DNA from 2 places in the Rhizobium sp. ZPR4 genome. Region 2 is predicted to be linked to the other one. Evidence: riboswitches for the same ligand, from Rfam matches in the RefSeq annotation. Region 2 holds a riboswitch; the other holds the start of a gene.
What was found. A riboswitch is a leader RNA that binds a small molecule or an ion and turns the genes downstream of it on or off. The one in region 2 is predicted to bind S-adenosylmethionine.

Region 1: it holds a riboswitch for S-adenosylmethionine, as region 2 does, so the genes downstream of both, metA (homoserine O-succinyltransferase) here and ABOK31_RS00740 (O-succinylhomoserine sulfhydrylase) in region 2, are expected to answer to the same signal.

The regions. Positions count from the first base shown of each region.
Region 1 covers NZ_CP157967.1:3,292,662-3,298,426, forward strand. Annotated here, with positions in the region: gene ABOK31_RS15890 (ABC transporter ATP-binding protein/permease) at 1-181, opposite strand, end outside; gene ABOK31_RS15895 (MoxR family ATPase) at 345-1,187, shown strand; gene ABOK31_RS15900 (NUDIX domain-containing protein) at 1,187-1,609, shown strand; SAM riboswitch at 1,686-1,763, shown strand; gene metA (homoserine O-succinyltransferase) at 1,812-2,738, shown strand; gene ABOK31_RS15910 (VWA domain-containing protein) at 2,742-3,935, shown strand; gene ABOK31_RS15915 (hypothetical protein) at 4,046-4,537, shown strand; gene ABOK31_RS15920 (aldose epimerase family protein) at 4,671-5,696, shown strand.
Region 2 covers NZ_CP157967.1:145,132-150,896, forward strand. Annotated here, with positions in the region: gene ABOK31_RS00735 (DNA helicase) at 30-743, shown strand; gene ABOK31_RS00740 (O-succinylhomoserine sulfhydrylase) at 824-2,011, opposite strand; SAM riboswitch at 2,055-2,133, opposite strand; gene ABOK31_RS00745 (2'-deoxycytidine 5'-triphosphate deaminase) at 2,206-3,300, shown strand; tRNA gene ABOK31_RS00750 (tRNA-Gly) at 3,359-3,432, shown strand; gene ABOK31_RS00755 (VOC family protein) at 3,485-3,862, shown strand; gene ABOK31_RS00760 (LysR family transcriptional regulator) at 3,872-4,780, opposite strand; gene ABOK31_RS00765 (MFS transporter) at 4,882-5,765, shown strand, end outside.

The sequences.
Region 1 (5,765 bases), 920 kb from region 2:
GGACATAGGCCGTGACCAGAATGATCACGAAGAGCGCGACAGTCAGGGAAATGATCTTGATGCGAACAGCCGAATTCCAGAAAGCGGAGAACATCATCCTCAGCCGAAAGAAAAGGCTCAAATCGTATCCGACCTGTTCGTTTCCCTGGATATTCGGCTTGGCTTGCTTTTCAACTGCCATCAGCACTTCCCTGCGACGCGTCCCGTCAGTTAATCATGACCCGCCCTCATGTCCACCCTTGCAATAGATCGGTGGGATCACATTCCTATATACACGGTTTCGCGTCTTGAACCGAATAAGGTCAGCAATTAGCTTGCACTCGAAAGATTGAGAAAGCCTTCCGATGCAATTCCAGGGAACTGCCGACTATATCGCCGACAAGGATCTGATGGTCGCCGTCAACGCCGCCATAAGACTGGAGCGCCCGCTTCTGGTAAAGGGCGAGCCCGGTACGGGCAAGACCGAACTTGCACGCCAGGTGGCCGCCGCCCTCGGCCTCGACCTTATCGAATGGAATGTCAAATCGACGACGAAGGCCCAACAGGGTCTCTACGAATACGATGCAGTCTCTCGCCTGCGCGACAGCCAGCTCGGCGACATCAGAGTTCATGATGTCAGGAACTATATCCGCCAGGGCAAGCTCTGGCAGGCCTTCACCTCACCGAAGAAGTGCGTGCTGCTGATCGACGAGATCGACAAGGCCGATATCGAATTCCCGAACGATCTCCTGCAGGAACTCGACCGCATGGAATTCCATGTCTACGAGACCGGCGAAACGATCCAGGCCGCGATCCGCCCGATCGTCATCATCACCTCGAACAACGAGAAGGAATTGCCGGATGCCTTCCTGCGCCGCTGTTTCTTCCACTATATCCGTTTTCCCGACATGGAGACGCTGAAGCGCATCGTCGAGGTGCATTATCCCGGCATCAAGCAATCACTCGTCCATGCGGCGCTGACGCAATTCTTCGAAATTCGAGACGTGTCGGGCCTGAAGAAGAAACCCTCGACCTCCGAAGCCCTCGACTGGATTCGCCTGCTGGTCGCCGACGACGTCGATCCCGAAACGCTGCGCGCCGATGCGAAGAACGCGCTGCCGAAGCTGCATGGCGCATTGCTGAAGAACGAGCAGGATGTCCATCTCTTCGAACGGCTGGCCTTCATGGCGCGAGGGCAAGGAAAATAATGCAGCCGGATGCCGTCAAGGTCCTGATCTACGCCGTTCGGGATGGACATTTGCTTGTCTTCGACGAGCCGGATTTCCCAACGATCGAACCGCAGGTGCCGGGCGGTACGGTCGAGGAAGGCGAAGATCTGGCTCTGGCAGCAGCGCGCGAATTTGCCGAGGAGACCGGATTGATTGCGGATGCCATTCATCCCCTCGGCGTTAGTGATTATCGATTTGAAAAGAATGGGCGTAGCCATCTCTATCGCCGGCATTATTTTCGCTGCCATGTGCCTGAAGCGACACCGGCCGAATGGCATCATTTCGAAACGATGCCCTTTGGCGGCGGCGAACCCATCCGCTTTCGCTTTTTCTGGATACCGGTTGCCGAAGCGCGGAAGCGCCTGGGCTACGACATGGACGCACTTCTCGACCATCTGTGAGGGAGAAACGACACCAGAGAGCGGCCGCACGGGCGACCCGTTAGCCCATTGACCCGCCGGAATGACAGGTTTATGAAATCTCTCTCGTGGTGATTTGGCCGGCCGGCTTGCAGCCACGTTAAATAAGTCGCTAAAGGGCCGCGTGCGGACCGGTAGCGATTCATGATCGCGGCCGGTTTTTTTGTATTTGGCGAGTGAAAAGATGCCCATCAAGATTCCCGATACGCTCCCCGCGTTTGAAACCCTTCAGAATGAGGGTGTGCGGGTGATGACCGAAACGGTGGCGTTCCGTCAGGATATCCGCCCCCTTCAGATCGGGCTCTTGAACCTCATGCCGAACAAGATCAAGACCGAGGTCCAGATGGCGCGCCTGGTCGGCGCATCGCCGCTGCAGGTGGAGTTCTCGCTGGTGCGCATCGGCGCGCACAAGGCAAAGAACACCTCCGAGGAGCATCTGCTTGCTTTCTACGAGACCTGGGAAGAAGTGAAGCACCGCAAGTTCGACGGCTTCATCATCACCGGCGCGCCGATCGAGCTGCTGAACTATGAAGACGTCACCTACTGGAAAGAGATGCAGGAGATCTTCGAGTGGACCGCCACCAACGTCCATTCGACGCTGAACGTCTGCTGGGGCGCGATGGCGGCGATCTACCATTTCCACAACGTGCCGAAATATACGCTGACGGAAAAGGCCTTTGGCGTCTATCGCCACCAGAACCTGAAACCCTCCTCAGTCTATCTCAACGGCTTCTCCGACGATTTCGCCATTCCGGTCTCGCGCTGGACCGAGGTAAAGCGCACCGACATCGAAAAAGTGCCCGGCCTGCAGATCCTGATGGATTCGAGCGAAATGGGCGTCTGCCTCGTGCACGAACAGGCCTGCAACCGGCTCTACATGTTCAATCACGTGGAGTATGATTCCACCTCGCTGGCGGACGAATATTTCCGCGATGTGAATGCGGGCGTGCCGATCAAGATGCCGCACAACTACTTCCCGCATAACGACCCGGAAATCTCCCCGCAGAACCGGTGGCGCAGCCACGCGCATCTGTTCTTCGGCAACTGGATCAACGAGATCTACCAGACCACGCCGTATGATCTGGAGGAGATCGGCCAGGAAAGGACCTGAGGCTTGTTCATTCCCTTCTTCCTGAAACTGAAGGAAGCGAAGGTGCCGGTGACGCTCCGGGAATTCCTGTCGCTGCTCGGGGGAATGGAAGAAGGGATTGCCGATTACGACGTCGAGGCCTTCTACTATCTAGCCCGCGCGACGCTGATCAAGGACGAGCGCTTCATCGATCGCTTCGATCAGGTCTTCGCCGACTATTTCCGCGGCGTGGAAGCGATCGGCGGCAATACCGAGGGCGATGTGGTCGAGCCGAGGGCCATACCCGAGGAATGGCTGCGCAAGCTCACCGAGCGGTATCTGACCGAAGAGGAAAGACGAGAGATCGAGGCGCTCGGCGGCTTCGACAGACTGATGGAGACGCTGCGTGAGCGGCTGGCCGAGCAGAAGGGCCGGCACCAGGGCGGCTCGAAGTGGATCGGCACGGCAGGCACCTCGCCCTTCGGCGCCTATGGCTACAATCCGGAAGGCGTGCGCATCGGCCAGGAAACATCGCGCCACCGCCGCGCGGTAAAAGTCTGGGATCGGCGCGACTTCCAGAATCTCGACGACGGCGTCGAGCTCGGCACCCGCAACATCAAAGTGGCGCTGAAACGCCTGCGCCGCTGGGTGCGCGAGGGGGCAGCCGAGGAGCTGGATCTCTTCGGCACCATCCGCTCCACCGCCGAGCATGGCTATCTCGACGTCCAGACGCGGCCGGAGCGCCGCAACGCCGTCAAACTCCTGATGTTCTTCGATGTCGGCGGCTCGATGGACGACCATATCCGCGTTGTCGAGGAACTCTTCTCCGCCGCCCGCGCGGAGTTTCGTCACATGGAATATTTCTACTTCCACAACTGCCTCTATGAAGGTGTCTGGAAGGACAATCGCCGCCGGCGCGTCGACATTACTGCAACGACGGACCTGATCCGCACCTTCGGCCCCGACTACCGTGTCGTTTTCGTCGGCGACGCCTCGATGAGCCCCTACGAGATCACACAGCCCGGCGGCTCGGTCGAGCATTGGAACAAGGAGGCAGGGCAAGCCTGGCTCGCCCGGATGACCGGCCATTTCCGCAAATGCATCTGGATCAACCCCGTGCCGGAAAGCTATTGGGGCCATACGACCTCGATCTCGATGATCCGGCGGCTGATGAGCGACCGCATGTACCCTCTGACACTCGGCGGGCTGGAAAAGGCGACGCGGGAATTATCGCGCTGAATGTTCAGCATTTGCCTCTCGCGGCGCCACCAAATAACCACAACCATTTGTAGAAAGAGAAGGATGATAGATACCTCCCCGCATCTTCGGGGAAATCGGTGGAGATATGCGTGCACTACGCTGTGAAATTTCTTCTCTTCATCGCAACCATTTTGCTCGTTTCGCAGCAAGCAAGATCCGAAGAAGGGGGCTTCTCCGGACAATGGGAACAGATCGACTCCAACGCCAGCGTCGGTGAAAAGTGCCGCATGGGAATAATCAGGCAGGGCAGGTTTATGAGGATCAGCACCAGCAATGGCTGGAGCGCTACTGCGGAGACGAGCAGTTATGGAAACGCGAGTTACGCGGCGGGTATAGGACGCTGGAGCTCCTATATGGAAAAATACGGTCAAAAGGCGTTCCATATCCTTCTCGCCGTTCGCGGTGACAGGTTGATGGTGATCATGGAGGCCGAAAAAGCGGATGGGTCGAACCAATTAATTCGCACGCTTTTCAGCAGACAGACAACCAACTCTCTTCACGACAAGCCGGACGGATCAGGACGAAATCGACTGCCTTTCTTATGCGCCTCACATTCACAGCATAACGTGTCAGTCTACTAGTTATGGGCAAAGCCTAATCAGACCTTGCTCCCTTTCCACCCGCCCCTAAATTTCGCCATCGGACTGGTTGCGGAACGACGAGAATGGGGGCAGGGTCTGGCCTCACATACTCAAAAGCAATGGATGAGTTGATATGACGGAAAGCACTTTGCAGCGGGAAGTTTTTGGGACGACAGCCGATGGAGATACGGTCTATCGCGTCAAGATCGTCGGTGGCGGGTTAACCGCGCACATCATGTCGTGGGGCGCGGTCATCCAGGATCTTCGCCTTGAGGGCCACGAGCCCTCGCTCCTGCTCGGCTTTGACGATTTTGCCGATTATCCCGCCCATTCCTCCTATTTCGGCGCCACGCCCGGTCGCTGCGCCAACCGCATCGGCGCCGGCCGCTTCACGCTGGATGGCAAGGAGTATCAACTCGAGCTCAACGAAAAGGGTGTCACTCACCTGCACGGCGGCAAGGACAATATCGCCAAGCGCAACTGGACGATCGTCGAGCACGATACCGACCGCGTGGTCCTGAAGATCGTCGATCCCGATGGCCGCGCCGGCTATCCCGGCAACTGCGCGATCCAGGCGACCTACCGGGTACATGGCAACGGCGAACTGTCGGTCACCTACGAATCCACAACCGACCAGCCGACCCTCGCCAATGTCTGCCAGCACGCCTATTTCAATCTCGACGGCCGCGACGATGCGCTCGGCCACGACATCATGATCGCCGCCGATCACTACACGCCGACGGACGACAAGCAGGTCCCGACCGGCGAGATCCGCTCCGTCGAGAGCACCGTCTTCGATTTCCGCGAGATGTCGCCGATGAAGCGCTTCGACGGAAGCGAACAGGCGCTTTACGACCACAATTTCTGCCTGTCGACCGAACGCACCGCCAAGCGCTCCGTCGTGCTCGCCCGCAGCGTCAATTCCGGCGTATCGCTTGAGGTCCGCACCACCGAGCCCGGCGTGCAGTTCTATACCGGCTTCAAGCTCGATGTGCCGGTTCCCGGCCATGACGGCCGCAAGATCGGCCCGTTCGCCGGCTTCTGCCTGGAGACGCAGGTCTGGCCCGACGCTATAAACCACGAAGGCTTCCCAAATGCCGTGCTCCGCCCGGGCGAAGTATTGCGGCAGGAAACGGATTACATTTTCACCAAGAACTGAACCGGGCGCGCGCCGCTTTCCTGACATTCGGCCGGGCGTCCCAAGCGCCCGGCCGATTCTTTTTTGCGC
Region 2 (5,765 bases):
GCGGTCATTGCTCGCAATAGGAGGTTTAGATGAGGCTTTCTGCCCCTGTTTATCATTTGAAGCGTAAGGCGAAGCTCCTGTCTCGCCAGCAGAATATCCCCTTGCACGCCGCGCTGGATCGCGTCGCGGCTGGTGAAGGTTTTGAAGGCTGGAGCTTGCTTGCAAGTAAAACCAGCTCAGCCGTGCCAATCGGCGAGTTGTATTCGCGTCTGAGCCCGGGCGATCTGGTGTTAGTCGGCGCGCGGCCCGGCCATGGCAAGACCTTGATGAGCTTGAGGCTCGCCGTCGAAGCCATGAAGGCCGGCAATCGCAGCGTCTTCTTCACGCTGGAGGACACGGAAAAGGTCGTTCTGGACCGTTTCCCGGTCATCGGTGCCGATCACGCGGAATTTGCCGATCTGTTCGAGTTCGACAATTCCGACGCCATCAGTGGCGACTATATCGTCGAGAGGCTGGCCCAGGCGTCGCGCGGCACGCTGGCGGTGATCGATTTTCTGCAGCTGCTGGATCAGAAGCGTGAGAAGCCGGAACTGATGATCCAGGTTCAGACGTTGAAGGCGTTTGCGCGTGCGGGAGGTGTGATCGTCGTCTTCATCTCGCAGATCGACCGGTCTTACGATCCGGCGCTGAAACCCGTGCCCGATCTTGCGGATGTTCGCCTACCGAATCCGCTGGATCTCGGGCTGTTCGACAAGATGGTCTTCCTGAACAACGGTCGGGTTCAGTTCAAGGCCGCCAGCTGACGGCTGCCGTTCCTGCCATCGCCCGATGAGATGAAGGCAGGTCGAGCCGCCCGGAGAAAATCCGGGCGGCTCGATTGATATCAGGCGGAAACCTGCTCGAGCGCGCGGGCGAAATCCTCGACCAGATCGGCGCTGTCTTCGATGCCGGCGGAGAAGCGCACGGTGCCCGGCGAAATGCCGAGCTCGGCGCGGGCCTCGTCGGTGAGGTTCTTGTGCGTCGTGGTGGCCGGATGGGTGATCAGGCTCTTCGAGTCGCCGAGATTGTTGGAAATCTTCACGATCTCCAGTGCGTTCTGCAGCTTGAAGGCCGCTTCCTTGCCGCCCTTGAGCTCAAAGGCGACGAGGGTCGAGCCGCCGCTCATCTGCTTGGCGATGATATCGGCCTGCGGATGGTCCTTGCGGCCCGGATAGATCACGCGAGCGACCTTGTTTCCCTGCTCGGCGAGGAAATCGGCTACCTTGGAGGCGTTCGCCGTCTGCTGCGCAACGCGCAGCGGCAGCGTTTCGATGCCCTTCAGCAGCGTCCAGGCCGTAAACGGCGACATGGCCGGGCCGGTGTGGCGGAAATAGTCCTGCAGGTTCTCGTCGATCCACTGCTTGTCGGAGAGGATGACGCCGCCCAGCGAACGGCCCTGGCCGTCGATATGCTTGGTGGCGGAATAGACGACGATATGGGCGCCGAGTTCCAGCGGCTTCTGGAAGAGCGGCGTCGCAAAGACGTTGTCGACCACGACCTTGGCGCCGATCTGGTTGGCGAGCTTGGCGACGGCTGAGATATCGACCACTTCCAGCGTCGGGTTGGTCGGGCTTTCGAGGAAGAAGACCTTGGTATTCGGGCGGATGGCCTTTTCCCAGTTCTCGGTGAAGCGGCCGTCGACCAGCGTGCATTCGATGCCGTATTTCGGCGCGAGCGTCTCGACCACCCAGCGGCAGGAGCCGAAAAGGGCGCGGGCAGCGACGATATGATCGCCTGCCTTCAGCTGGCAGAGGATGGCGGCGGAAACGGCGGCCATGCCCGAAGCCGTGGCGCGAGCATCTTCAGCGCCTTCCAGCGCGCACATGCGCTTTTCGAACATGTCGTTGGTCGGGCTGCCGTAGCGGGCGTAGATGAAACCGTCCGTCTCGCCCTTGAAGCGAGCTTCCGCCGCTTCCGAGGTGTCATAGACGAAGCCCTGGGTCAGGTAGATTGCTTCGGAGGTCTCGCCGAACTGCGAACGAAGCGTTCCGTTGTGTACGAGCTGGGTTGCGGGGCGCCAAGTCTTGCTCATGCCATCACCACTTTCAAAACAAAAAAACCGGTCGCGAAAGCAGACCGGTTCAACCCCGGTCTTTTTAGCCATTTGTTTAACGTGGCTGCAAGCCGACCGGCCAAATCACCACGGGATAAGTTGCAATACTGCCGTTGACGGCTTGCGTCAATTCCCCGAGTTTGGTTTTGTCTGCGGCAAATTATGAGAGAAGCATGATGGCTCGCAATACTGGAATTCTGGCCGACCGCGCCATTGCAGCGCTCTTCGAAACGGGGCGGCTGACGAGCGAGAGAGAACTGGATGTCGATCAGATCCAGCCGGCAAGCCTTGATCTGCGGCTCAGCTCGCATGCTTTTCGCGTCCGCGCCAGCTTCATGCCAGGCCCGTCGCATCTGGTCGCCGACAAGCTCGACCGGCTGAAGCTCCACGTCGTTGATCTCTCTGAAGGCGCAGTGCTCGAGACCGGCTGCGTTTACATCGTGCCGCTGATGGAGCGCCTCGACCTGCCCGAAGACATGTCGGCTTCGGCCAATCCGAAGAGCTCCACCGGCCGTCTCGACATCTTTACCCGCGTCATCACTGACCGGGCGCAGGAGTTCGACAAGATCCCGGCCGGCTATTCCGGCCCGCTCTATCTCGAAATCAGCCCGCGCACCTTCCCGATTGTCGTGCGTCGTGGTTCGCGCCTGTCGCAAATCCGCTTCCGCGTCGGCCAGGCCCTGCTCACCGAGCCGGAACTTCTGGCGCTGCACGAGACGGAAACGCTGGTTGCCAGCAAGAAGCCGAATATCACCGGCGGCGGCATTGCATTGTCGATCGACCTCGCCGGCGACAAGGAAGGGCTGATCGGCTATCGCGGCAAGCACCACACGGCGGTCGTCGATGTCGACAAGAAGGCGCAGCACGATATTTTCGATTTCTGGGAGCCGCTCTATAGCCGTGGCCGTACCGAGCTGATCCTCGACCCGGACGAGTTCTATATCCTCGTTTCGCGCGAAGCGGTGCACGTTCCCCCGCACTTTGCCGCCGAAATGACGCCGTTCGATCCGCTGGTCGGCGAATTCCGCGTCCATTATGCCGGCTTCTTCGATCCGGGCTTCGGCCATGCGCCGGCCGGCGGCCGCGGCAGCCGCGCGGTGCTCGAAGTGCGCAGCCATGAGGTGCCCTTCATCCTCGAGGACGGCCAGATCGTCGGCCGCCTGATCTACGAACACATGCTGGAACAGCCGAGCAGCCTCTACGGCTCCGGCCTTGGCTCCAACTACCAGGCACAGGGCCTGAAGCTCTCGAAGCACTTCCGGCTCTAGACGTCCACCGACCGGCCTTGACAGAGGCCGCCAACTGTTGGACATCTCAAAGATGCAGGCGGGTGTAGCTCAATGGTAGAGCAGCAGCTTCCCAAGCTGAATACGAGGGTTCGATTCCCTTCACCCGCTCCAACCCCCAGTTTGACTCGCTTGTTCTCTGTATCATTGGGGGGAAGAACTAGCCTTGATCGACCACATAACCATCGAAGTCAGCGATCTCGATAGGAGCAAGGCTTTCTATGAGCGGGCTTTCGTGCCCTTGGGGTACGGCCTGTCCTTCGGAAAGGAAGGCGTGTTCTGGGCGTTCGACGTCGGTGATGGCAGCCTGTTCGAGATCCAGCACACCGGTAGCAAACAACCTTTGACGCACCTGCACGTCGCCTTCCGGGTTGAGAATAGGGCGCAAGTCGATGCCTTCCATCGCGCCGCGCTCGAAGCCGGCGCTAAGGAGAATGGTGCTCCCGGCCCGCGTCCGGAATACACCGCGGATTACTATGCCTGCTTCGTCCTCGATCCCGATGGCTATAATATCGAGGCGATGGTCAACAGACCCGGCGTCTGATTGCCGGGTTCAGGTCAAGAAGGGCCTCTTCGCTTTCAGCGCTTCCGCCAGTGTTTCACCGAAGGTCGCGATTGGGCGGGCAAGACGCCCAGCCGGCGGGCGGTGCACCAGCCAATTGACCACTTTGGGGGTGAAATCCGGGGCCTCGATAATCTCGATAGCATTGCGCCAGCGGCTGTCCGCCAGTGCGGCCGGCGTCAGGACACCGATGCCGAGACCGCGCGCAACCAGCGACATGCGCAGATCGGCGCTCATGGCCTCGACCCCGACATCGAAGGGCAGGCGCTCGGCTTCGAAGCGATGCTGAATGAAGGCACGGAAGCCGCAGCCGCTCTGGTTCATGATCCAGGGAAAGCGGGAGAGATCTTCAAGTCTTGGTTCCTTGGGAACGCCGAGCGAGGGCGCTGCGACCAGAATGACGGCATGGACTCCGAGCATCTCGCCGACCACATTGTCGGGCGGCTGCAGCCCCTCCGCCAGGCAGACCGTCGCCGCATCGAGCTGACTGTGCGCGACCTGCTCGATCAGCTGTGGCGACCAGCCGGTGACGATCCGTAGCGTCAATTGCGGAAACTGGCTGCGCAATTCATCAAGCGGAGCGGATAAGGCCGCTTCGGAGAGATAGGGCATGATCCCGAGGCGAAATTCACCGCCGATCGTGCCGCCGGGCGAAACGCCGGCCTTGAGATCATCGAGCGAGCGCAACACCCGGCGCCCATGCTCATAGGCCTCGCGTCCCGCCGCCGTCGGCCTCAGGGGCTTCGATTGCCGGTCGAGGAGGGCGATGCCGAGACTGTCTTCCAGGTTCTGTATGCGCCGGGTGATGCCCGGCTGGGTCAGATTGATGCGTGCAGAGGCCGCGACAATCGAGCCCGTTTCCACCACAGCGACGAAAGCTTCCAGATCATGAATGTTCATGCTGAACTCGCATAATCATTATTAGTTCATTTCAATTGCCGCATTATGCAACAAGGCGATAAACATGGCTATCTTTATTATCAGAAATTATTGGAGAGCTCATGTCGCAAGTTCCCGAATGCATGACGAGCGAGCCGGAGGAAGATGTTTACACGGCAGCGGCCGCTCCTTCGACCTTGTTGTTCGCCATCGCCACCGGCGTCATCATCATCAATCTCTTCGCACCCCAGACGCTGGTTGGCATCATCGGCCCCTCGCTCGGCTTTTCCGAGAGCGGCGCGGGCCTGGTAGCCATGGCCTCGCTGCTCGGTTATGCCGCTGGCCTGTTTTTTCTAGTGCCGCTGGCGGATCTCATGGAAAATCGGCGGCTGGTGCTGCGCATGCTTGTCTCGGCTCTGGTCATGGCTATTGCCGCCGCCTTCGCGCCGACGGGCTGGAGCCTGCTGATCTTCCTCTTCCTGCTGGGGGCGGCCTGTTCGGCGATCCAGATCCTCGTGCCGATCGCAGCCGCCATGGCACCGCCTGAACATCGCGGCCGGGTAATCGGCAATGTCATGAGCGGTGTCATGGTCGGCATTCTTGTCTCGCGCCCGCTAGCGAGCCTGATCGCCGATTTCTGGGGCTGGAGAAGTTTCTATGCCATGAGTGCGGTGACGCTCGCGCTCTTGGCGGCCGTTCTCGCCCTGCGCCTGCCGGAGCGGCGCCCGTTGGTCAGCGCAAGCTACGGGGCCTTGATCGGCTCGCTCTTCGATCTCTTGCGGGAGGAGCCGGTGTTGAGGCTGCGCGCCTTCACCGCCGCGTTGATGATGGCAAGCTTCAGCCTGTTCTGGACTTCCGTCGCCCTGCGTCTGGCACAACCACCATTCTCGCTTGGCCAATCCGGCATCGCACTGTTTGCCCTCGTGGGCGCCGGCGGCGCTGCTGCGACCTCTGTCTTCGGCCGCATGGGTGACAGGGGCTGGACACGGACGGCGACATTGGCTTC